Regions from separate parts of the Arenibaculum sp. genome, predicted to be linked through region 1. Evidence: predicted binding sites of a transcription regulator. Region 1 holds the regulator's gene; each other region holds the start of a gene.
The links. Region 1 encodes LexA, which represses DNA repair genes until DNA is damaged. Its sites were predicted from a motif close to ATGTTCTANTTTGGTTC; they were not measured.
Positions count from the first base shown of each region.

Region 2: recA (recombinase RecA) is a predicted target of LexA. The motif match lies at 5,489-5,505, and genes of this name have one in related genera.
Region 3: VGO20_RS01295 (ImuA family protein) is a predicted target of LexA. The motif match lies at 4,640-4,656, and genes of this name have one in related genera.

Region 1 is NZ_DASYHS010000070.1:109,953-117,535, reverse strand. Features, by position in the region: gene gltX (glutamate--tRNA ligase) at 1-763, opposite strand, end outside; gene VGO20_RS08225 (ComEC/Rec2 family competence protein) at 866-2,959, shown strand; gene lexA (transcriptional repressor LexA) at 3,031-3,738, opposite strand; gene VGO20_RS08215 (molybdopterin molybdotransferase MoeA) at 3,871-5,085, opposite strand; gene moaC (cyclic pyranopterin monophosphate synthase MoaC) at 5,082-5,564, opposite strand; gene trpC (indole-3-glycerol phosphate synthase TrpC) at 5,569-6,369, opposite strand; gene trpD (anthranilate phosphoribosyltransferase) at 6,366-7,403, opposite strand; gene VGO20_RS08195 (anthranilate synthase component II) at 7,400-7,583, opposite strand, start outside.
Region 2 is NZ_DASYHS010000031.1:13,046-20,628, forward strand. Features, by position in the region: gene VGO20_RS02970 (iron-containing redox enzyme family protein) at 1-69, shown strand, start outside; gene VGO20_RS02975 (GlcG/HbpS family heme-binding protein) at 66-479, shown strand; gene VGO20_RS02980 (helix-turn-helix transcriptional regulator) at 458-1,375, opposite strand; gene VGO20_RS02985 (DMT family transporter) at 1,426-2,406, opposite strand; gene VGO20_RS02990 (LysR family transcriptional regulator) at 2,510-3,634, opposite strand; gene VGO20_RS02995 (response regulator transcription factor) at 3,700-4,413, shown strand; gene VGO20_RS03000 (NAD(P)-dependent oxidoreductase) at 4,432-5,313, opposite strand; gene recA (recombinase RecA) at 5,573-6,649, shown strand; gene VGO20_RS03010 (glutathione S-transferase family protein) at 6,717-7,370, opposite strand; partial or broken gene VGO20_RS03015 (hypothetical protein) at 7,489-7,583, shown strand, end outside.
Region 3 is NZ_DASYHS010000017.1:8,642-16,224, forward strand. Features, by position in the region: gene VGO20_RS01270 (sensor histidine kinase) at 1-941, opposite strand, end outside; gene VGO20_RS01275 (response regulator transcription factor) at 952-1,626, opposite strand; gene VGO20_RS01280 (Do family serine endopeptidase) at 1,661-3,169, opposite strand; gene VGO20_RS01285 (hypothetical protein) at 3,298-3,561, shown strand; gene VGO20_RS01290 (hypothetical protein) at 3,631-3,855, shown strand; gene VGO20_RS01295 (ImuA family protein) at 3,867-4,613, opposite strand; gene VGO20_RS01300 (hypothetical protein) at 4,722-5,114, opposite strand; gene VGO20_RS01305 (YqaE/Pmp3 family membrane protein) at 5,307-5,465, shown strand; gene VGO20_RS01310 (DUF4112 domain-containing protein) at 5,473-5,844, shown strand; gene VGO20_RS01315 (glutathione S-transferase family protein) at 5,926-6,546, shown strand; gene VGO20_RS01320 (hypothetical protein) at 6,673-7,583, opposite strand, start outside.

The sequences.
Region 1 (7,583 bases):
CCATGTCCCGATAGGCATCGATGCCGAGAGCGCCGTGGCGCTTGGACAGCTTGGCGCCGTCCGGGCCGTGGATCAGCGGGATGTGGGCGAACTCCGGCAGGTTCCAGCCCATCGCGTTGTAGATCTGGATCTGACGGAAGGTGTTGGTCAGATGGTCGTCCCCACGGACCACGTGGGTGACGCCCATGTCGTGGTCATCGACGACGACGGCCAGCAGGTATGTCGGCGTGCCGTCCGCGCGCAGCAGTACGAGGTCGTCGAGCTGCGCGTTCTGGACCCGGACCTCGCCCTGGACGTGGTCGCGCAGCACCGTCTCGCCGGACTGCGGCGCCTTCAGCCTGATCACGGGATCGACCCCCGCGGGCGCTTCGGACGGGTCGCGGTCGCGCCACCGCCCGTCGTAGCGGACGGGCAGGCCGGCGGCGCGCTGGGCCTCGCGCATCTCTTCGAGTTCGGCCGGCGTCGTGTAGCAGCGGTATGCCGTTCCGTCGGCGAGCATCCGGTGCGCCACTTCCGCGTGCCGGTCGCGGCGGGCGAACTGCGACGCCGCTTCGTCGTCCCAGTCGAGCCCGAGCCAGGACATGCCGTCCAGGATCGCGTCCACCGCCTCCTGGGTCGAGCGTGCCCGGTCGGTGTCCTCGATGCGCAGGAGGAACCTGCCGCCGTGATGGCGGGCGAACAGCCAGTTGAACAGGGCCGTACGCGCGCCGCCGATGTGGAGGAAGCCGGTGGGCGATGGAGCAAAACGGGTGACGACGGTCATCGGTCGGGCTATTCCATGATCGCATCGGTTCGAGGGACGGGCTGACATAGCACAACGTGACGGCGGGTGCATCCAATGCGAAGCATCGTTGCCGCGGAGCCCATGTCCGCGAGCGGAGGACGGCCGGGCCCGGACCGGGCATGGGCCGCCGTCGCGTCCATCTGGGCCGCCGAGGCGGAGCGCTGGCTGCTGTGGCTTCCCGTGCTCGCCGGGGCCGGGATCGGCATCTACTTCGCCCTGCCGGCCGAGCCGCCCGTCTGGATCGGGCCGGTCGTCGCGGCGGCGCTGTCGGTGGCGCTCGCAGCGGCACGCCGATCCATGCCCACGCTCGTCGCATTCGCCGCGCTCGCCGCCGTCGCCTTCGGCTTCGCCGCCGCCCAGGTCCGGACCGCAGCGGTGTCGGCGCCGGTCCTCACGCGCGGCAGCGGACCGGTGGTGGTGACCGGACGCGTCGTGGTGATGGAGCGCGGCGAAGGGGCCGCACGAGTGACGCTGGACGAGGTCGCCATCGCCGGCATGGAGCCGGCTGCGACCCCCGAACGCGTCCGCCTTCACGTTTCCGAGCGCCACGGCGAGGTCATGCCCGGCATGACCCTGCGCGTCCGCGCCTTCCTGCAGCCGCCGCCCGGCCCGGTGATGCCCGGCTCCTTCGATTTCGGGCGCCAGCTCTTCTTCGCCCGGATCGGCGCCGTCGGCCGTTCGATCGGGCCGGTCGAGCCGGTGGACGGCGCGGGATCGATGCTGTCCTCGGCCGCAGCCGAGCGGGCGCGCCGGGTGCTGGCCGACCGGATCCTGGATAGTCTCGACGGCGCGCGGGCAGGGGTGGCGGCGGCCCTGGTCGCCGGCGAGCAACGCGCCATTCCGGCCGAGGCCATGGAAGAGATCCGCATCTCCGGCCTGGCCCATCTCCTCTCCATCTCGGGCCTGCATGTCGGGTTGGTGGCCGGCCTCGTCTTCTTCGCGGTCCGCGCCCTGCTGGCGATGGTTGAAACCGTCGCCCTGAGGTTCCCGATCAAGAAATGGGCGGCGGTCCCGGCTCTGACCGCAGCGGTCGGCTACACGCTGCTCGTCGGGGCTCCCGTGCCCACGCAACGCGCGGCGCTGATGACGGGCATCGTGCTCGGCGCGATGCTGCTGGAGCGCAACCCCTTCAGCATGCGGCTGGTCGCCTTCGCAGCGGCGGTCGTCCTGCTGCTCCAGCCCGAGAGCATGCTGGGGCCGAGTTTCCAGATGTCGTTCGGCGCCGTGATCGCCCTCATCGCGGCCTACGAATCGTTGGGAAGCCGGTTCGCCGCGTGGCGCGCCGGTGCAGGCATGCCGCTGCGCGCCGCACTCTACCTTTTCGGCCTCGTGCTCACGTCCCTGGTGGCGAGTCTCGCGACCCTGCCGTTCGGGCTCCACCACTTCCAGCAGATCCAGTTCTACGGAGTGGCGGCCAACATGATCGCGGTGCCGGTGACCTCGTTCTGGGTCATGCCTCTGGGACTGGTGTCCGTCGCGGCGATGCCGTTCGGCCTGGAAAGCTGGCCGCTGGAGGCGATGGCGCTCGGCATCGACGTGATCCTGGGAACGGCCAGCGTCGTTGCGGGCCTGCCGGGTGCATCCGGACTGGTTCCGGCGATGCCGGTCTGGGGATTGACGGCGCTCGCCCTCGGCGGGCTCTGGCTCGTACTGTGGACGCGACGCTGGCGCCTGCTCGGCCTGATCCCGGTCGCGCTGGGTTTCGCCTCGATCCTCCTGGCGCCGCGGCCGGACCTGCTCGTCTCCGACGACGGCCGCGTCGTCGCGCTGCGCGACGGAGGAGGGCATCTCCTCCTGTCGACGAAAAGAGCAGGCCGGTTCGATGCGCAGACCTGGCTTCGCCACGACGGCCGGGCGGACGCGGAGGCCTGGCCGGCGCAGGGACCGGGAGCCGGCGGCGCCCTCGCGTGCGACCCGCAAGGCTGCATCTGGAACGCCGGGGGAAAGCGGGTCGCCATCGCGTGGCGCTACGAGGCATTCCTGGAGGATTGCCTGGCCGCCGACATCGTCGTCGCGCCCGAACTGTACGGACGCTGCGCGGCGCCGGTCGCGATCACCCGCGGCGATCTCCTGCGCAAGGGAGCCCATGCCCTTCGTCTGGGCACGGACGGCGTGCGGATCGAGACCGTCGCCGACGCGAGGGGGAGCCGGCCTTGGGCGCCGGCTCCCCGGTAGTAGCCTGCGAACAGGATCCGCATGCGAAAGCGGGCGCGCCGTTCCGGACCCGTGCCGCGCCCGTCCCGCGGTCAGTACTGGCGGAGAAGGCCGATCAGCTTGCCCTGGACGCGAACCTTGTCCGGCCCGAAGATCCGGGTCTCGTACTTCGCGTTGGCCGGTTCGAGGGCGATGGCATTGCCTTTGCGGCGCAGCCGCTTCAGCGTCACCTCGTTCTCGTCGACCAGCGCCACCACGATGGTGCCGCTGTCGGCCGTCTCGCAACGCTGGATCACGACGGTATCGCCATCCAGGATGCCGGCATCGACCATGGAGTCGCCAGCGACCTCGAGGGCGTAGTGCTCCCCCGCGCCGAGCATGCCGGCCGGCACCGGGACCTTCGCCGCCCCGTCCATCTTGAGCGCCTCGATGGGCGTGCCGGCCGCGATGCGGCCGAGCATCGGAAGGTCGACGGCATCGGCGGCCACGGTGACCTCGCGGCCGGCCAGCGCCGCCGAGAAGTCGCCCCGGATCACATTGGGCTGGAACCGGGCGCGGCCGCGCGGCGCGCGGGCGGCCTCGAAGTTCTCGGGCAGGCGGATCACCTCGATCGCGCGGGCGCGATGCGGCAGCCGCCGGATGAAGCCGCGCTCCTCCAGGGCCGAGATCAGCCGATGGATGCCCGACTTCGACTTGAGGCCGAGCGCCTCCTTCATCTCGTCGAAGGAGGGGGACACGCCTCCTTCGCCTTGCCTGTCCTGAATGAACAGGAGCAGTTCGTACTGTTTGCGCGTCAGCATCTACGCCCCCTTCCGCACGACGTTGCAGGTCCGGAACAAAACCAAAACAGCTTGAAGGTGTTCTAGTTTGGTTCCGAGGCGGCGTCAAGCATTCGCTTCATAAAAGGAAAAAAACGTCCCGCAATCGTCGAATCATGCCGGCAGGATCCCGGTCGAGAGCGGCAGGATGTCCACGGGATCGCCCGGCCGGGCGGCGGGAGCCCGGGGCGGACGGACCACCAGGCAGTCCGCCGCCGCGAGCAGCGACATCACGGAACTGTCCTGGAGCGGGAAGGGGTGCGCGACCAGTTCCCCCGACGGACCGCGTTCCAGGCGGGCGCGCAGGTAGTCCTGCCGGCCGTCGTTCTCCGCCAGCGCGATCCCGAGCGTCGCGCGCGCGACGGGTTCCGACGTGTCGGCGAGCCCTTGGAGGCGCCGGAGCAGCGGGCGCAGGAACAAGAGGCCGCAGACCATGCTGGAGACCGGGTTCCCCGGCAGGCCGAGCAGCGGGACGTCGCCGAACCGGCCGAACATCAACGGCTTACCGGGACGCATTGCGATCTTGTAGAAGTCGAGCCGCATGCCCCTCTCGCCGAGCACGGAGCGCACCAGGTCGTGCTCGCCGACCGAGGCGCCGCCGGTCGTGACCAGGAGGTCGAAGCCGCGGGCGGCCTCGGCATGCGCGGTGAGCGAGCGGGCGTCGTCGCGCGCGATGCCGAGATTGGTCGCGTCCCCGCCCGCCGTCGCGACGAGGGCCGCCAGCGCCAGGGCGTTGGAGCTGACGATCTGGCTCGGCCCGATCGGCTCGCCGGGCATGACGATCTCGTCGCCGGTCGCCAGGATGGCCACCCGGGGCCGGCGGTGGACGGAGAGCCAGGGGACGTTCATCGCCGCCGCCAGCCCGATGTCGCGGGCACCGAGACGGCGGCCCGCCGTCAGCCCGACGGTGCCGGTCGTGAAGTCCAGGCCGGCACGCCGGACGTAGCGTCCGGCCGGGTAGGGCTCGGCGACGACGACGGCCTCGCCCTCGGCGGTGGTGTCCTCCTGGATGACGACGGTGTCGGCCCCGGCGGGGACCGGCGCGCCGGTGAAGATCCGCACCGCCTCGCCGGGCCCGACCGTGCCCTCGAAGCGGGCGCCGGCGGCGACCTCGCCGATCCTGCGCAGACGCGCCGGCGCGGTCGCCACGTCGGCGCCGCGGACGGCGTAGCCGTCCATCGCCGATACCGCCACCGGCGGCTGGGTCACCCGGGCGGCGACGTCCGCAGCCAGTACGCGGCCGAGCCCGTCGGGAAGCGCGACCGTCTCGGCGGGGAGCGGGGCGACCGCGGACAGCATCCGTTCGAGGGCGTCCGCGACCGGGATCATTCCGGAGCGCTCCAGTGGCCGCTCCTGCCGCCGGCCTTGTGGACGAGGCGCACCTCGGCTACGGCCATGCCGCGGTCGACCGCCTTGCACATGTCGTAGACCGTCAGCGCGGCGACCGCGGCGGCGGTCAGCGCCTCCATCTCGACGCCGGTCCGGCCCTTGAGCTTGCAGGTCGCCGTCACCTCGACCTCGCTGCGTTCCGGCACGCAGACGAGATCGACGGCGACGGAGGCCAACGGCAGGGGATGGCAGAGCGGGATCAGGTCGGGCGTCCGCTTCGCCGCCATGATGCCGGCGAGGCGGGCGACCGAGAGCACGTCCCCCTTCTTGACGCCGCCGGACATGATCAGGGCCAGCGTTTCAGGCTGCATGCGGACCGCGGCGCGGGCCGTGGCCGTCCGTTCGGTCTCGTCCTTGGCCGAGACATCGACCATGACGGCGCGGCCCTGGTCGTCGAAATGAGTGAAATCCCCCCCCATGGGCTCACGCCGTCCCGGCCGGCGCCAGCAGCGCCCGTACGGCCGCCGTGACGTCCTCCTGGCGCATCAGGGACTCCCCGACCAGGAAGCAGCGCGCACCCGCCCGCGCCATCCGGGTCAGGTCCGCCGGCCCGTACAGTCCGCTTTCGCTGACCGCGAGACGGTCCGGGGGAATGTGCGGCACCAGCTCTTCCGTCGTCTTCAGATCGATCGACAACGTCTTGAGATTTCTGTTGTTTACTCCGATCATCCCGCAGTCCAAGCGCAGCGCGCGATCGAGTTCGGCGCGGTCGTGCACCTCGACCAGGACGTCCATGCCCCAGTCAGTGGCGGCGGCGGCAAGCTCGCGTGCAGCACCGTCGTCGAGGGCGGCCATGATCAGAAGGATGCAGTCGGCGCCCAGCGCCCTGGCTTCGGCGACCTGATAGGGATCGAGCATGAAGTCCTTGCGCAGGACCGGCAGCCGGCATGCGGCCCGCGCGGCGACGAGGAAGGAGTCCTCGCCCTGGAAGTAGGGAACGTCCGTCAGCACGGACAGGCAGGAAGCCCCGCCCGCCTGATAGGCCCGCGCCAAGCTTGCTGGATCGAAATCTTTCCTTATCAAGCCCTTAGACGGCGATGCTCGCTTGATCTCTGCGATCAAGCCGTAGCCTTGGGCACTGGCGCCGCGAAGGGCCGTCGCGAAGCCGCGCGGCCTGTCGGCGGCGCGGGCGGCGGCTTCCACCTCGGCCGGTGGCCGTGCGGCCCGGCACGCGGCGACGTGGCGGCGCTTGTCCGCGCAGATGCGGGCGAGGACGTCGCTCATGCCCGAGGTCCGCCGTTGGTGATCTCCACCAGCCGCTCGAGCACCCGGCCGGCCGCGCCGCCGTCGATCGCGCCGCGGGCCAGGGCGGCGCCAGCCTGGATGTCCTCCGCCCGCCCGGCGACGACGAGGGCGGCGCCGGCGTTCAGCAGGACGATGTCGCGGTAGGCTCCCGGCTCGCCGGCGAGCAGTGCGCGGATGGCCTGCGCATTGGTCGCCGCGTCGCCTCCCTTGAGGGCCGCCAGGTCCGAACGGGCCAATCCGGCGTCTTCGGGCGCGACTTCGAAGGTGCGGACGGTGCCGTCCCTCAGTTCGGCGACGTGGGTGACGGCCGTCGTCGTGATCTCGTCCAGCCCGTCGGAGCCATGGACGACCCAGGCCCGTTCCGAACCGAGGCGGCCCAGCACGCGTGCGAGCGGCTCGACCCAGCTCCGCGAGAACACGCCCAGGAGCTGGCGACGGGCGCCGGCTGGGTTCGAGAGCGGTCCCAGGAGATTGAAGATCGTGCGCGTCCCCAGCTCGACCCGCGTCGGACCGACATTGCGCATCGCCGTGTGGTGGCGGGGCGCCATCAGGAAGCAGAGCCCGAGCTCGTCCAGCGAGCGCTGCACCAGCGCCATGTCGCATTCGATGTTGACGCCCAGCGCCTGGAGGACGTCGGCCGCACCCGACTTGCTGGACGCCGCGCGGTTGCCGTGCTTGGCCACCGGTACGCCGCAGGCGGCGACGACGATCGCCGAGGCGGTCGAGATGTTCCAGGTTCCCGCCGCGTCGCCGCCGGTACCGCAGGTATCGATCGCGCCGGGCGGAGCCTCGATCGGATGGACCTTCGCGCGCATCACGCGCGCGGCGCCGGCGATCTCGTCCACCGTCTCGCCGCGCACGCGCAGCGCCATCAGGAAGCCGCCCATCTGCGCGGGCGTGGCGTTGCCCGACATGATGACGTCGAAGGCCGTCTCGGCCTCGTCCTCCGTGAGCGAGCCGCCGCCCGCCACCTTGCCGAGCAGGGCCTTCAGGTCGGACATGTCCCTGGTCATGCCGCGCGCTCCATGGGCTTCGCGAGGGCGAGGAAATTACGCAGCAGCTCGTGCCCGTGCTCGGACGCGATGCTTTCGGGGTGGAACTGCACCCCGTGGATCGGCAGTTCGCGGTGCTGCATGCCCATGATCAGGCCGTCCGCCGTTTCCGCCGTCACCGCGAGGCAGTCCGGCAGGCTG
Region 2 (7,583 bases), on a different contig from region 1:
TTCGCCGCCGTGGACGACGCACCGGTCGCTCCGGCGGCGGGCGTCGCGCCGGCCATGGTGGCCAAGTGACCCGTGCGCTGGATCTGAACCTCGCGCGCCAGGCGCTCGATGCCGCGATGCGGGGGGCGATCGAGCGCCGCGCCGCGGTCGGCATCTCCGTCGTGGACGGGCGCGGCGACCTGGTGGCCATGCTGCGGATGGATGGCGCCCCCTGGTACACCGTTGCGGTCTCGCGCGGGAAGGCGGCTGCCGCGGCCGCATTCGGAAAGCCGAGCGGCGAACTGGCGCCGAGGGCGGACATGCCGGCATTCCGGATGCTGCAACACGAGGATGGCCTCGTCGCGCAACAGGGCGCGGTGCCCATCCGTGTCGCCGGGCGCGTCGTCGGTGCGATCGGTGTCAGCGGGGCGACCAGCGAGCTGGACGAGCAGATCGCCATCGACGGGGCATCCGCGGTTCAGGTCCAGGAGGCGTCCTGATCGGGTGTCGGCATCCGATCGTGCGGTCGCAGCAGCCCCCCGTCCGCTTCGGACGGGGGGGCGTCCCATGCCCGCGTGATGGCGCGCGCCTGGTTCGGCCTCGACGTGTCGGCGGAACCGATCGGCTGCCTGGGGCGGGGGTAGCGCTGCCAGGGAAAATGCCAGTTGGTATCGGAGGTGCAGCGCTGTAGCTGGGCCTGGTTCGCGGTTACGAGACCGAGCATCGCCGCCTTGAGCACGGCCTGGCCGGTATGGGCCGCACCCAGCTTGCGTCGGGCATTCTCGAGGTGGAATTTTATCGTCCTGGGGCTGAGGCCGAGGATCTGGCCGACATCCGTGCGGCTCTTGCCCCGCGCCGCCCATTGCAGGCACTGCAGTTCGCGCGGGGTCAGCGCATCGTTCCGCGGCGGGCCGCCGGAATCGGCGAGCCTGCTCGCATGGGCGTGCAGGTAGACCGACATGGCGTGCAGCACGACGTGGCACGGCCGGAGCCCGGCATCGACCGGTTCCTCGTTCCCGAACGCGAAGGTCACGACGGCGAGGCGGCCGGGCACGTTGTCGTAAACCGGAACGATCAACGCCGTTCGGGCGGCGCCGGGGCAGGCTCCCTCCCATTCCTCGAGGAACGGCAGGTGCCTGCCCGCTGCACGCTCGACGACGGCGCCGAGCCGTTGATGCTCGGCCATCGGACGGGGGGTGGCGCCGGAAACGATGATCAGGCTGCCGGCCAGGCGGCCGGCCGCGCGGTCGGACGACCGCAAGCGGGCGGTCTCGCAGCGGACATATGCGAAGGCGTCGACGCCGACCTCGTGCGACGCCTCCTGCATGGCGTCCCGGAGCTCGTCCAGCGAGCGTGCCTCGGCGAGGTGTGCGATGAACCGGTCGAACAGTCGCATGGCGTCCTCCTCGAAGCTGCGATGCGGTTCGCGCGGACGTCCGTCTCCGTTCAGCGCGTCTGCGCCGCCGGTGCCGTCCGGTTCCGCCGTCTCGACAGGACCCCGCCGACCAGCATGACCCCGAGGGTGACCAGAACGATGCCGATCACGGTCGCCGGCGACGGGATCTCGCCGAGCAGGGGGATGCCGAGCAGCGCCGCCAGCCCGGGCGTGAGCGCCCCGAAGACCGCCGCGCGCGGCGCACCCAGCCTGCGGACGGCCTCGGCGTAGAAATACAGCCCGAGGATGGCGACGCCGATCCCCTGGACGACGCCCTGGAACAGCACGTCCGACCACGACGCGGTGAGGAGGTTCGGCTGGAACAGCCCGAAATAGATCGGAGCGAAGATGACGCACGAGCAGACGTTCACCAGGGCGGCCGCGTGCCAGGACGTGATCCCGGACCGCCGCTGCGCCAGCGTGTACCCCGCGAACAGGCAGCCGCAGAGCAGGAACAGCAGGTCTCCCCGCCATTCGCCCCCGGCGCGGTCGAACACGAGAGAGTAGCCTCCGATGCATGCGACGCCGGTGGCGACCGCCGCGAAGCCCACGAGCTGCGGCCGGTCATACCGTTCGCCGAAGAGCAGTGCGGCCAGCAGTGCCACGAACAGCGGCATCGCGCCGATCATCAGCGTGCCGACATGGGAGGCCGGCGCGAACAGCATGCCGGTCGAGGTGAGGAGCATGAAGGGCGCGCCGGCCCCGGTGACCATCATGACCGCCCGGCTGATCCCGATCTGCTTCAGGGCGAAGCCCTTGCGGACGAGGACCGGCCACAGGAACAGGCTGGCGACCGAGAAGCGCAGGAAGGTGACGTCCTGCGGCTCGAGGGTGGTCGTCACTGCGAACCGCGTCGCGACCGCCCAGCTCGCCCAGATCAGCGCGACCGCCAATCCGGAAAGGACGCCGAGGGTGACGTTCCAGCGGGAGGTGGCAAGGACGGTTGCGGCCGGCGGGGCGGTGATCGCTTGGCTCGGGCTGCTGACGGTCATGAGATGCTCCGGATTGCGATCCGACGCGTCCACGGCCGGAAGGGAGAGGTCGTGGGCCCCTTTCCGTCAGCCGTCCCGGGATCGCTTCTTCCGGGGAATGCTGCTAGGTCGGAATATATGATTCAAATGCATTCTTCGAATGATGATTATGAAAGATATCTATTATCTTGAGGTGCTCGGTCACGCCTTCGCGCAAGCTGTCGACGGCGGCCGCGAGGTTGCCGAGCGACGGTCCTTGGAGCATGGCGATCGTCGCTTCGAGCGAGAAGTCGGCGACGTCCACCATGCACAGCCGGCTGCGATGCGGGCTGGCTTCGAACTGCCGCCACGGCACCAGGCCGAGACCTCCGCTGCGTGCGATCAGGGAGAGCTGGAGATCCTCGCCGAACACCTCGGCGGCGATCCGCATCGGCGCATTGATGCGGTCGAACGCCCGCTGCAGGGTCATGCGGCAGCCGCATCCGGCCGGGTTGAGGACCCAGCCTTCACCGACGAGGGCTTCCAGGGTGACGCGTCCCTCGAAGCTCGTATCCCGGCGTGCGACCACCACCACCCGTTCCGGCCCGGCCTCCGTCACCCGGACGCCCTTCGGAATCGTATGGTTCGCCGTGATCAGGCCGATGGCGCAGTCGAGGGCGCCGTTGCGGATCTCGTCGAGCAGGCGTGACGTCCAGTTCGAGCTGATCTGAAGCGTGAGGCGCGGGAAGCGGCGTCGCAGGTCGTCGATCGGCGAGGTCAGGACGACCTCCGCCAGGCCGTGGGCGATGCCGATGCGCAGGTCGCCCGCAGGCTCGCCGACGCTCGATATGTAGGCTTCGAGGTCGACGACCGTCTTGAGGATGCGGCGGCAGTGCTCCAGCACCTGGCGGCCCGCCGGCGTGAGTGCCGGCGGCTTGGTGCTGCGGTCGAGGAGTGTCAGGCCGACGGCGGCCTCGAAGTTCTGCAGGCGCCGCGTCATGGCCGGCTGGGTGAGGTTGAGGCGCAGGGCGGCGCGGTTGACGGATCCGGTCTCCGCGACGGCGACGAACGCCTTGATGTCGTGCAGGTTCATGATGCCTCGCCCGTTTCCGTCCGCCGGCCGTGGGCGTCCGCGCGCCGGCGATGCGGTCGTCCGGAAGGTGCGTTCCGCGGCAGGGACCCGCAAGACCTTACGGGACAGGATGCTCGAACGCACCAATGTTTCGCTTCGCCGGGTCTTTTTGATGGCGGGCGACTTGGGGTGGTGCAATATGGTCGAAGCCCGGACGGCCTCGCGTCGGCCGCGCGTCGCGAACCCTCGATTCGAGATTTGACATGATCGATTTCGACAGGTTTTCGCTCGGTCTCCGTTCGGCCTGTCACCGGCGCGACCTCGTGGAGGCGATGGCGGAGGTGCTCTCCGGCGTCGGTCTTCGGTTCGCGTACGGCGTCGCCAGCATCCTCGATACCCGGCAGTTCGAGTGCCTGCGCTCCGACGACCCCTCGGCGCGGGGAGGCCGTGACGGTGATTGCGGGCAGATGGACCTCGTCGTCGAACGGGCCGCCGCGGAACGCCTGCCGTTCTTCTGGTGGGCGCCGGCGGATGCGCCGGCCGGGACGGGTCCGGTGCGGGCGCCCGCGCCCGCCTGGGCCGGCTCGGCGGCCGGCTGGGCGGTCCCGGTGCATGACGGCCTCGGCTACGTAGCCGCCATGAGCTTCGGCACGCTCTGCACGGGCGATGCCATCGAGGCCGTCGTGGAGCGGCACAAGCCCACTCTCCACGTGATGGCGATCCACTTCCACGCCCGGGCCCGCGAGCTGCCGGCCGTCGCGTCGCCCGCTGCCTGTCCCAGATTGACGCGCCGGGAGCTGCAGTGCCTCGAAGGAATCGCCCGGGGCAGGAGCCGGGCGGATATCGGCCGCGACCTGGGTGTCAGGCCGAGGACGGTCAAGTTCCACCTCGAGAGCGCGCAGCGGCGGTTTCAGGTGGCCAGCACCACGCAGGCCGTCATGTGCGCCGCCCTCCTCGGACTGATCTCCCGCGAATAGGGCCCGGGCGGAGGCGGGTCAATCCGCGGTGGCCTCGGGTACCCTGGAGCGCTCGAGCAGCTTCAGGACGCCGACCACGTCGTCGTCGCCCAGCCCCGCCCGGACGGCTTCCGCGAAGAGCTTCTCGTTGGTTGCGGCGACCGGGGTCGAAAGGCCGGCCCGGCGAGCCTCCTCGCAGATGAGGCGGATGACCTCGGCGACGGTCTTGACCGACGCTTGCTGGGAGAAGTCGCCCGCGAGCAGCTTCGGCGCCTTGCCGCGGTAGAGATCGTTCGCCATCGGGCCGGCCAGGACGATCTCGAAGAACTGATCGAGGTCCAGTCCGATCCCGCGCGCGAAATGGGTAGCCTCCGTCACCGCCTCGAACATCGCGATCAGGAGCAGGTTGTTGGCCAGCTTCATGCGCATCGCGCCGGGCGGCTGGCCGCAGCGGATCGTGGCCTTGCCCAGGGCGGCGAAGATCGGCTCGACCCCGTCGATGGCGGTCGGGTCGGCCGCCGCCGCCATGATGACCAGTTGCGCCGCTTCCGCCGGCTTGCGCGATCCCGAGACGGGAGCCTCGACGTAGCGGCCGCCGGCGGCGGCGACGTCGGCTGCCAGCGCCTGCGAATAGGCGGGCGCCACCGTGCACATCGTGACGACGATCTTGCCTTCGATCGGAACTCCGACGCGACCGTCGGGGCCGCGTTCCAGCACCCTGTCCATCTCGCGGTCGTTGGGCAGCATCAGGACCACCGCCTCGCTTCGCGCGATCGCGTCGCGGGCCGTATCCGCGACCGCGATCCCGGCCGCGCGGAACGGTTCGCAGCGGGCGGACGACCGGTTGTGGACGGTCAGTGCGAACCCCGCTTTCGCCAAGTTCCAGGCCATGGGTTCGCCCATGACTCCCAACCCGATCATGCAGACGTCCATGGTTCCCTCATCTGCTGCGCGTCCCGCATCCGGGACCGGCTTCGGCATTCCATGATAGAAGGCCACGGGACCCCGGACGTCGGCACCTGTCCAACTGGACAGCCCTCGTTCGCGCGGCCGCGGGGCGGATGCGGCGCGCGGCGTGCGTTCATTCTCCGTTCCAGATTTCTATTGGTGTTCGCGAACGAAACGCGTACAGTCGCGGCATTGCACTCCCGTCCGCCGTATGAGAGAAGAGGGCCTGCACATGTCGTCCGCACCCTTGCGTTTGGTTGAAAATCCCATGGATAAACAGAAGGCGCTCGAGGCAGCCCTCAGCCAGATCGAACGGTCGTTCGGCAAGGGCTCCATCATGAAGCTGGGCGCACGAGAGAGCCTGGTTGAAACCGACGTGATCTCGACCGGCTCGCTCGGCCTCGACATCGCGCTCGGCATCGGCGGCATTCCGCGCGGCCGGATCATCGAGATCTACGGCCCGGAAAGCTCCGGCAAGACCACGCTCGCCCTGCATGCGATCGCCGAGGCGCAGAAGCACGGCGGCACCTGCGCCTTCGTCGATGCGGAACACGCCCTCGACCCGAGCTACGCGCGCAAGCTCGGCGTCAACGTGGACGAACTGCTGATCTCCCAGCCCGACGCGGGCGAGCAGGCGCTCGAGATCGCCGACACTCTGGTACGCTCCGGCGCGATCGACATCCTGGTGATCGACTCGGTGGCGGCCCTCGTGCCGCGGGCCGAGCTCGAAGGCGAGATGGGCGACAGCCATGTCGGCCTGCATGCCCGGCTGATGAGCCAGGCGCTGCGCAAGCTGACCGGCTCGATCTCCAAGTCGCGCTGCACCGTGATCTTCATCAACCAGATCCGGCTGAAGATCGGCGTCATGTTCGGCAACCCCGAGACGACGACGGGCGGCAACGCGCTGAAGTTCTATGCCTCGGTCCGGCTGGACATCCGCCGCATCGGCGCGATCAAGGACCGCGACACCGTGGTCGGCAACCAGACCCGGGTCAAGGTGGTCAAGAATAAGATGGCCCCGCCGTTCCGGGTCGTCGAGTTCGACATCATGTACGGCGAGGGCGTCTCCAAGGTCGGCGAGCTCCTGGACCTCGGCGTCCAGGCCGGCGTCGTCGAGAAGTCGGGCGCCTGGTTCAGCTACGACGGGCAGCGGATCGGCCAGGGGCGCGAGAACGCGAAGCAGTTCCTGCGCACCAATTCCGAGATCGCGAACGCGATCGAGCAGAAGGTGCGGGCCAATTCCGGCCTCGTCGCCAGCGCCATGATGGGCACGCCCGAGACCGACGGCGAGGCGTCCTCCCCGGACTGACCCGCGGCCCTCCCTGCCGCCGCTGCCGGCCGCGCCCTCCAGGCGCGGCCGTTCGCGTTTGCGCCCGTTACGCCGGCTCGGCGCTGCGTTCGGCGATCATCTCTCGGAACGCCGGGCGGGCCTGGCAGGCCTCGATCCACGCCTTCAGATGCGGGTAGTCGTCGAACACGCCCGGCACCGGCTGGGCATAGCGCAGCACTTCCGCCAGGTTCAGGTCGGCGACGGTGAACCGCCCGCCGACCGCGTGGCCGCCCTGCGCGCGCAGCGCTTCGTCCAGGATGCCGAACGGGCGCCGCAGCGCCGCGACCGCCGTTTCGATGATGCCGGGGTTCCGCTCCCGGTCGGCATAGTTGAGGACGATCTTCACGGAATGCGGCTCGCACTCCGTCGCGGCCCACAGCGTCCACATCGCCGTCAGCCCTTCCTCGCGGATGTCGGCGGGCGCCAGCGGCCCGCCATGCTTCCTCGCGAGGTAGAGGTTGATCGCCAGCGACTCGATCAGCACGAGGCCGTCGTCCTCGATGCAGGGGATCAGCCCGTTCGGGTTGACCGCGAGGAAGGCGGGCGACGCGGTGTTGAGCGGCGCGTCGGCGGCCGAGGGGTCTGCCAGCCGGTAGGCCTGGATCACGGGCACCAGCTCGTACGGGATGCCGAGCTCCTTGGCCAGCCAGACGTTGCGCGACGCGCGCGAGCGGAGAACGCCGTAGATCTTCAGGGGCATCATGGTCCTCGACGGTTATGCCCGCAGCATAGCCGGGACGCATCGCGCCGCAAGGCCGCTTGACAAAGTTCCTATTTTGTTCCAGGTTGTCCTACGCGCAGTCGCAAGGAGCAGGCCCGTGACGCTCGACCCCCGCCAGGAACTGTTCTGCCGCCTGGTCGCCAACGGCGCCACCCCCGCCACCGCGGCCCGCATGATCGGCTACGCCGACCC
Region 3 (7,583 bases), on a different contig from region 1:
CGCACGAGCCCGGCGAGGTCGAGCTGCGAGAAGGCCGCCTGCTGGTGGCCGGCCTCGGCCTCGGCGATGCTGAGCAGGGCCTGGAAGGTCGCGAGCAGCCGGTCCGCCTCGCCGAGGGCATCCTGGAGGGCCGAGCGCGCGGCGTCCTGGCCGCGCGTCTCCAGCAGCGCCAGCTCCATGCGCGAGCGCAGCCGGGTCAGCGGCGTGCGCAGGTCGTGGGCGACGCTCTCGGCGACGTGCCGCATCTCCTGCATCAGCCGTTCGATCCGGTCGAGCATGGCGTTGAGGTTGCGCGCCAGCTCGTCCAGCTCGTCGCCGCCGGCCGAGACGACGATGCGCTGGTGCAGCTCGCCGGTCATGATCTTGCGGGTCGTGCGGTTGATGGCGTCGACCCGGCGCATCACGTCGCGGCTGATCAGGACCCCGCCGACCGTGCCCAGCCCGATCGTCAGCACGACCGCCCAGGCCAGCGAGAAGACGAGCCGGTCCTGGAACTCGCCGCGCTCGCGCAGGTCGCGGCCGACCAGGAGGCGGAACCCGCCCGGCAGGACGAAGACGCGGGCGCGCGCGCCGTGGATCTCGCCGTTCCCGGCGGCCGGCGCGTCGGCCAGCACGAACTCGATCCAGCCGCCGTCCTCCGGCTCCACCTCGGGCCAGTGCGACAGGTTGCCGGCGATCGGGTTCAGGCGGGGATCGGTGAACAGGTAGAGGGCGTTGGTGCGCGGCTGGCGGCTGCGCTGCTCGATCACCTCAGCGAGGCCGCGCAGGCCGCGCTGGCGGTACTGCTCGCGCAGCCCTTCCAGCTCGGCGGCGATGGTCTCGCCGGCCTGGCGGTCGAGGAAGCCGGCGGTCGTGTAGTAGATCGCGCCGAGGATGATCAGGACCGAGGCGGTGAACAGCCAGATATAGACGAGGGCGACCCGGAAGGTCGTCGTGCGCAAGAGCCGGGTATCAAGCACGAAGGCTGTACCCGACGCCGCGCACGGTGTGGATCATCGGCGTCGGGAAGTCGCGGTCGATCTTCTGGCGCAGGCGCGCCACGTGGACGTCGATGACGTTGGTCTGGGGGTCGAAATGATAGTCCCAGACGTTCTCCAGCAGCATGGTCCGGGTCACCACGCTGCCGGCATGCCGCATCAGGTATTCCAGCAGCCTGAACTCGCGCGGCAGCAGCTCGATCGGGCGGCCGGCGCGCCGGACCGTGCGGGCCAGCAGGTCCATCTCGAGGTCGCCGGCCTCCAGCCGGGTCCGGACCGAGGGCTCGGCCGCCCGGCGGCGGCCCAGCGCCTCGACCCGGGCCAGCAGCTCGGAGAAGGCGTAGGGCTTCGTAAGGTAGTCGTCGCCGCCGGCGCGCAGTCCCTGCACGCGGTCGTCGACGCTGCCGAGCGCGCTGAGGATCAGCGCCGGCGTCTGGTTGCCGGTCGCCCGCAGCACGCCGACCAGCGACAGCCCGTCGCGGCCGGGCAGCATGCGGTCGACGACCAGGACGTCGTAGTTCTCGGCACCCGCCATGAACAACCCGTCCTTGCCGTCGGCCGCATGGTCGACGACGTGCCCGCTCTCGGTCAGGCCCTTGACCAGGAAGGCGGCGGCCTGGGCATCGTCCTCTATGACGAGCACCCTCATGGGAAGAACATCCTCATGACCGCCGTATCTGGTGTCAGGCCCGGGTGATTTCGAGGGCCACGAACTGCTCGGTCCCGCCGCGGTGCAGGCGCACCAGCAGGGACTTGCGGCCGGCCTTCTCGGCTTCCTCGACCTTCGCCGCCACCTCGGCCGGGCTGGAGACCGGGTCGCGGCCGACCGAGGTGATGACGTCGCCGGGGCGGACCTTTTCGGCGTTGGCGCCCTCGCCGGCACCGACCACGACCACGCCGCTGACGTCCTCGCCCAGGCCGAGGCGCTGGCGCATCTGCTCGTCGAGGGCGGAGAGCTGGAGGCCGAGGGCCGCCTTGTCGGACGGGGCCTCGCCCGCGGACGCGACCTTCACCGGGTCGCCGGGCATCGTGCCGACCGCGAGGTCGACGGTCTCGGTCTCGCCCTGGCGGTAGAGGCCGAGCTCGACCGTGCCGCCGGGCTTGGTCGCGGCCACGGCGCGGGTGACGTCGCGCAGGTCCTTCACCGGCTTGCCGGCGACCGAGACGATCACGTCGCCGGGCTGGAGGTCGGCACGGTCGGCAGGGCCGTCATCGACCACGTCGGCGACCAGCGCGCCTTCCAGGTCCCCGGCGCCCAGGCTCTCGGCGATCTCGGGCGTCACCGGCTGGATCTGCACGCCGATCCAGCCGCGCTCGACCGAGCCGGTCTCGCGGAGCTGGGCGATCACGGGCATGGCGAGGTTGGCTGGGATCGCGAAGCCGATGCCGACCGAGCCGCCCGAGGGCGAGAAGATCGCCGTGTTGATGCCGACCACCTTGCCGCTCATGTCGAAGGTCGGCCCGCCGGAATTGCCGCGGTTGATGGCGGCGTCGATCTGCAGGAAGTCGTCGTAGGGGCCGGCGTTGATGTCGCGCGAACGCGCCGACAGGATGCCCGCGGTCACCGTGCCGCCGAGGCCGAACGGGTTGCCGATCGCCACCACCACGTCGCCGACCCGGGTCGCGTCGCTGTCGGCGAACTCGACATGGGGCAGCGGCTTCTCGGGCTCGACCTTCAGCAGGGCGACGTCGGTCTTCGGGTCGGTGCCGATCAGCTTGGCCGGCAGGGTGGTGCCGTCCGACAGGGTGATCTCGATCCCACCGGCGCCGTCGATCACGTGGTTGTTGGTGACGACGTAGCCGGAGGGATCGATGACGAAGCCGGAGCCCTGGGCGACGCCCTCGCGGCCGGGCATCTCGGGCCCGTGCGGCGTCGGCGCGCCGAAGCGGCGGAAGAATTCCTCGTAGGGCGCGCCGGAGGGGGCGGCGACCTCGGGACCGGCCTTGCGCACGGTGGAGACGTTGACGACGGCGGGCATCACCGCCTCGACCAGGTCCGCGAAGGAACCGTGCTGCTCCAGCAGGGCCGGCGGGACGGCGGCGGTGGCCGCGGGCGGGACCGTGGCGGCCCCGAACGAAGCCAGCATGCCCGCGCACAGAACCAGGGCGGTGGTGCGGCGCACCGCGACGGCGGTGCGCTGCACGGGGGCGGTGGTGCGGCGCAGGCGGCTGGCGAACGGGCTGTTTCTCATGGCGTTGCTTCCGGTCGGATGGGAAATGCTGACCCGGAAGATGGGGCCGGCCGGATTACGGCGCCCTTACGGGAACATTAAATTCCTGAAAGGTTGGAATGGTCCCGCCGCCCCCCATCTGGAAAGGCATGGACTACGCCGCAGCAGCGCTCCTGCTCGTCCTGGCCGCCGGGGACGGGATCTCGCGCCCCTATCTCGACCCGCCGCGCGAGCCCCTCTCGCCGGTGGAGCGGGGCCGGATCGAGCTGCAGCGCGACCTGCTGGACGGCGCCGAGCGCCTGTTCGAGCGCCGCCGCGCGCTCGGCATCCTCGACCCCTTCGACGAACGCGAGCGCCTCCAGCTCGGCGCCGAGCGCGACCGGCTGGAACGCGCCCTGCGCGAGCGGCGCTGAGGGCCGCATGGCCGGCTTGTACTCCTCGGGGGTACATGACAGAGTCACTCTATCGCTTCCGAGGCGGGCATGACGATCACATTGCGACGCGACATCGAGAGGCTGGCCCGTCAACGTGCCGCCGACCGTGGCTTCTCCGACGTGTCGGACTATCTGGCACAGCTGATCGCGGCAGACGGCGACGATCTTGCGCTCGAAGCCGAACTGCTCCCGGCGCTCGATGAAAGCAATGACTCGGATATCAACATTCAGGAACTGAGGGCTGGCGGACGGGCCCTGCGCGAGCGGCGCTGAGGGCCGGGCCCTCACCCTCCCACCGCTACGCGGCGGGCCCCTCCCTCTCCCGTTGCACGGGAGAGGGGAATTTCGGGTTCGGCGCGCAGGCCGTCCGGGTGCCATTCCATCGTCCACTCGCCGGGCCGGCCGCCGCGGCAGCGCAGCAGGCGGGCGCGCCAGCGCGGCCTACCCATGCCCGGCTCGCCCGGCGACGGCAGGCTCGGCGCCGGGGCCAGCGTCCAGCGGGTGGCGGCGGAGGTGGCGCCGGCCTTCCTGTCGGGCAGGTCGCGACGCAGCACGAACCCCGTCGCCCCGCCCGCCTCGGCGGCGAGCTGCAGGCGCCGGCCGGCGGTCGGATCGAGCCCCGGCACCTCCCCCAGGACCGCGCCGATGCCGCGGCAGCGCAGCACCTCCTCCATCGCCCACAGGATGTCGGCGCCGCGGACGGCGCGCACCACGATCAGCCGCTCCGGGCCGAGGCCGTAGGCGGCGAGCCCCGGGGCGTGGAGGTCGAGGCCGCGGCCGATCCACACCGCCGGACCGTGCCGCTCGGCGATGCGGCCGAGCAGCGCCGCCGCGAAGCCGGTCGCCGCGCCGCCGCCAGGATCGCCCTCGCCCGCCAGCTCGTGCAGGCAGCCGAGCGGCAGGCCGCCGGGCAACGCCGCATCGAGCGCGGGGCCGAGCGGCAGCACCCGGCCGTCCTCGCCGCCGATACCCTCGATCCGCCGGATCCGGCTGCGCAGATCCGCCAGCAGGCCTGCCTTGGCCGTGGACATGTCGAACCCCCCGGCTTCGCGCGAACGTGTTCTCTTTTCGTTCTAGCTGGCGGAGGCCTGTTCGTCAAGCCCGGCCCGGAACGGTGCCGGCGCGAATATCTTCCGGCTTCAGCCCGGAGTGCGGACCAAGCGGCGGCGGCGCGGCTCGACGGGAGGGGCGCGGACCAGGCGCACCTCCTTGTTGAAGTTCATCGTGATCATCAGGGTCGCGGCCCCCTTGATGACGTAGAGGACCTTCTCCGACTCCGCGGGCAGCGGCACGCGCCGCCCCATGCAATAGGAGATCAGCGCCGCCGCGACCTCGCTCTCCGGCAGGGTGAACTCCTCCGTGCGGCCGTGGTCGTTGACGACCTCCAGGACCGTCGTCACCGTATCCTCGACCGAGAAGCGGACCGCCTGCACGGTGCCCGGCGGCAGCGGCTCGCCCCGCTTGCGCTTGCGGTCGATGATGGCGCTGACGAGCTCGCGCTCGGAGAAGACGATGCAGCGCAGTTCCTTCATGCCCAACCAGCCCCCTGTACGGACGGAGCGGAGAATACAGCCGGCGCAGCACCTGTGGCGGAAATTTTTCGCGCCGCCGGCCGGGACCGCGCGTCCCGGCATTCCCGCCAGGAACGCCGGCCAGGAACGAACGCCGCCAGCCCGTGTTTCACCTGCCACGACCAGAGGAAACCATTACGAAAGCCCGGCCCGATGGACCTCGTCCGCATTCTCCTGGCGATCCTGCTGCCGCCCCTGGGGGTCTTCCTGCAGGTCGGCATCGGCCTGCATTTCTGGGTCAACATCCTGCTGACCCTGCTGGGCTACATCCCCGGCATCATCCATGCGATCTACGTCATCATCAAGAAATAGGCCCGGCGTGGATCGCGACAGTGCGAGCCCGGCCACCCATTACGAGCGGCTCCTCCAGCTACAGCGCATGGCCGACCTGCTCGACAGCCGCTGGCGCATCCCGGGCACGCGCTGGCGCTTCGGCCTGGATGGGGTCGCCAGCGTCGTGCCGGTCGTCGGCGACACGCTGACGGCCGGCTTCTCCGCCTACATCATCTGGCAAGCGGCCTCGTTCGGCGTGCCCAAATGGCTGCTCGGGCGCATGATCGCCAATGCCGGCCTCGACTGGGCCGTCGGCTCGATCCCCGTGCTCGGAACCGTGTTCGACGTCGCCTTCAAGGCCAACCGCCGCAACCTCGCCCTGCTGACCCGGCACCTGGAACAGCGCTACACGCGCTGACGGAGGGGCGTGAGGGTGGAAAAAATCCGCCGATCGGATACAAATCGCCGATCGCCGGAAACGGCACGGCAGGGGTGCCCCATGATCACGCTCTACACCAGCGCGACGCCCAACGGTCACAAGGCGTCAGTGATGCTCGAGGAACTCGGGCTCGACTACGAGGTCCGCACGATCAGCGTCGCCGAGGGCCAGAACCTGACGCCGCACTACCTGGAGATCAGCCCCGCCGGCAAGATACCGGCGCTGGTCGAGACCGGCGCCGACGGCACGGAGCGCCGCATCTTCGGCTCGGCCGCGATCCTCCAGCATCTCGCCGAGGCCCATGGGCGCCTGCTGCCGACCGACCCCGCGCAGCGCGCCGAGGCGCTGAGCTGGCTGTCGGTCGCCACCAGCGACCTGGGGCCGGCGGCGGTCAGCCTGTACCGCTTCGCGGTGCTGGCGCCCGAGAAGCTCCCCTACGCGATCGATCTCTTCAAGCGCGAGACCGAGCGGTGCTGGCGCGCGATCGAGACGCGCCTCGCGACCAGCCCCCACCTGGCCGGGCCCGACTACTCGATCGCGGACATCGCGGCGTTCCCCTTCGCCGCGGCGGCGGCCAGGGCACGGCCGGCCTTTCTCGACGCCTGGCCGAACGTCAAGCGCTGGCACGACACGATCGCGGCACGCCCGGCGGTCCAGCGCGGCATGGCCGTGCCGGGCTGAGCATCGGGCGGTATATAGTAGCCCTCATACGCCGGGCGGCCCGCTCCGCGGGCCTGGGCTTCGCGCCTGACGGCGCGGGGCCGCCTTGCGGCCCTCGCCGAAGGTCGGACCTTCGACGCGGCGACATCACTCCCGGCGGATATCCGCCGGGAGCCCCATGAACGTGAGTTCGCGGCGCGCGTATTCGGCGTCGCCCACCCGCGTCACCATGATGACGTCGCACAGGCCGACCTTGATCGCGGCGGCCCGGTTCGATGCCGGAACGATCATGCTGTTGCCGAACACCGACCGGCCCAGGATCACGTTCTCGCCGCTGACGCAGGCGGTGTAGCGCGGGTAGTCGGTCGGGCTCAACCGATCCGGGGGCGCAACGACGAACACTCCCGCGGCGTCGGCCCCGGCGGCCGGCGGCGGAGCCACGGCCCTGCGCTGCGCCGTTTCCCGCTGGGTCTCCCGCTGGGGCGCCAGGCGCGTCACCGGCTGGGAGGCGGCCGCTTGCGACTTGGGCTCGGGCCGTGCGTCGAGGCTCGCCGGCTGCGGGGCGGGCATGGCCGGTGGCGGCGGTGCCAGCGACGGCGGTGGTGCCGGTGGCGGTGACGGCGGCGCGGCGGCGGCGGCCTGGGCCCGGCGCGTGTTCGGCGGCGTCGGCGGCCGGGGCAGGAGCACCGCATCGGCGGAGGGGGCGGGATTCGGCACCACCCCCGCGATCGGCGGCCCGGGCGGGCGCGGCCAGCTCACCGGAAGGGGGCTCGAAAAGGACGTCGACGGCGCCAGGGACGGCGGCAGGGGCGCGGCCGGCGCGAGGATCGCGGCATCGACGGCCGGGGCGGCGTCTTCGGGCTCGGGTCCGGGCCCGGTTTCGGCCTGGGCCTCGGGGGGCAGGTACACGTCGGGCAGATCCGGCACGGTCGGGACCACGGCGGCCTGCACCGGAACCTCCGGTACCGGCGGGATCGGGGGCTGGACCTGGATCACGGCCGGGGCCACGGGCCCGGCAAGCGGTTCCGGCGCGGCGTCGGGTCCGGCGTCGGGTCCGG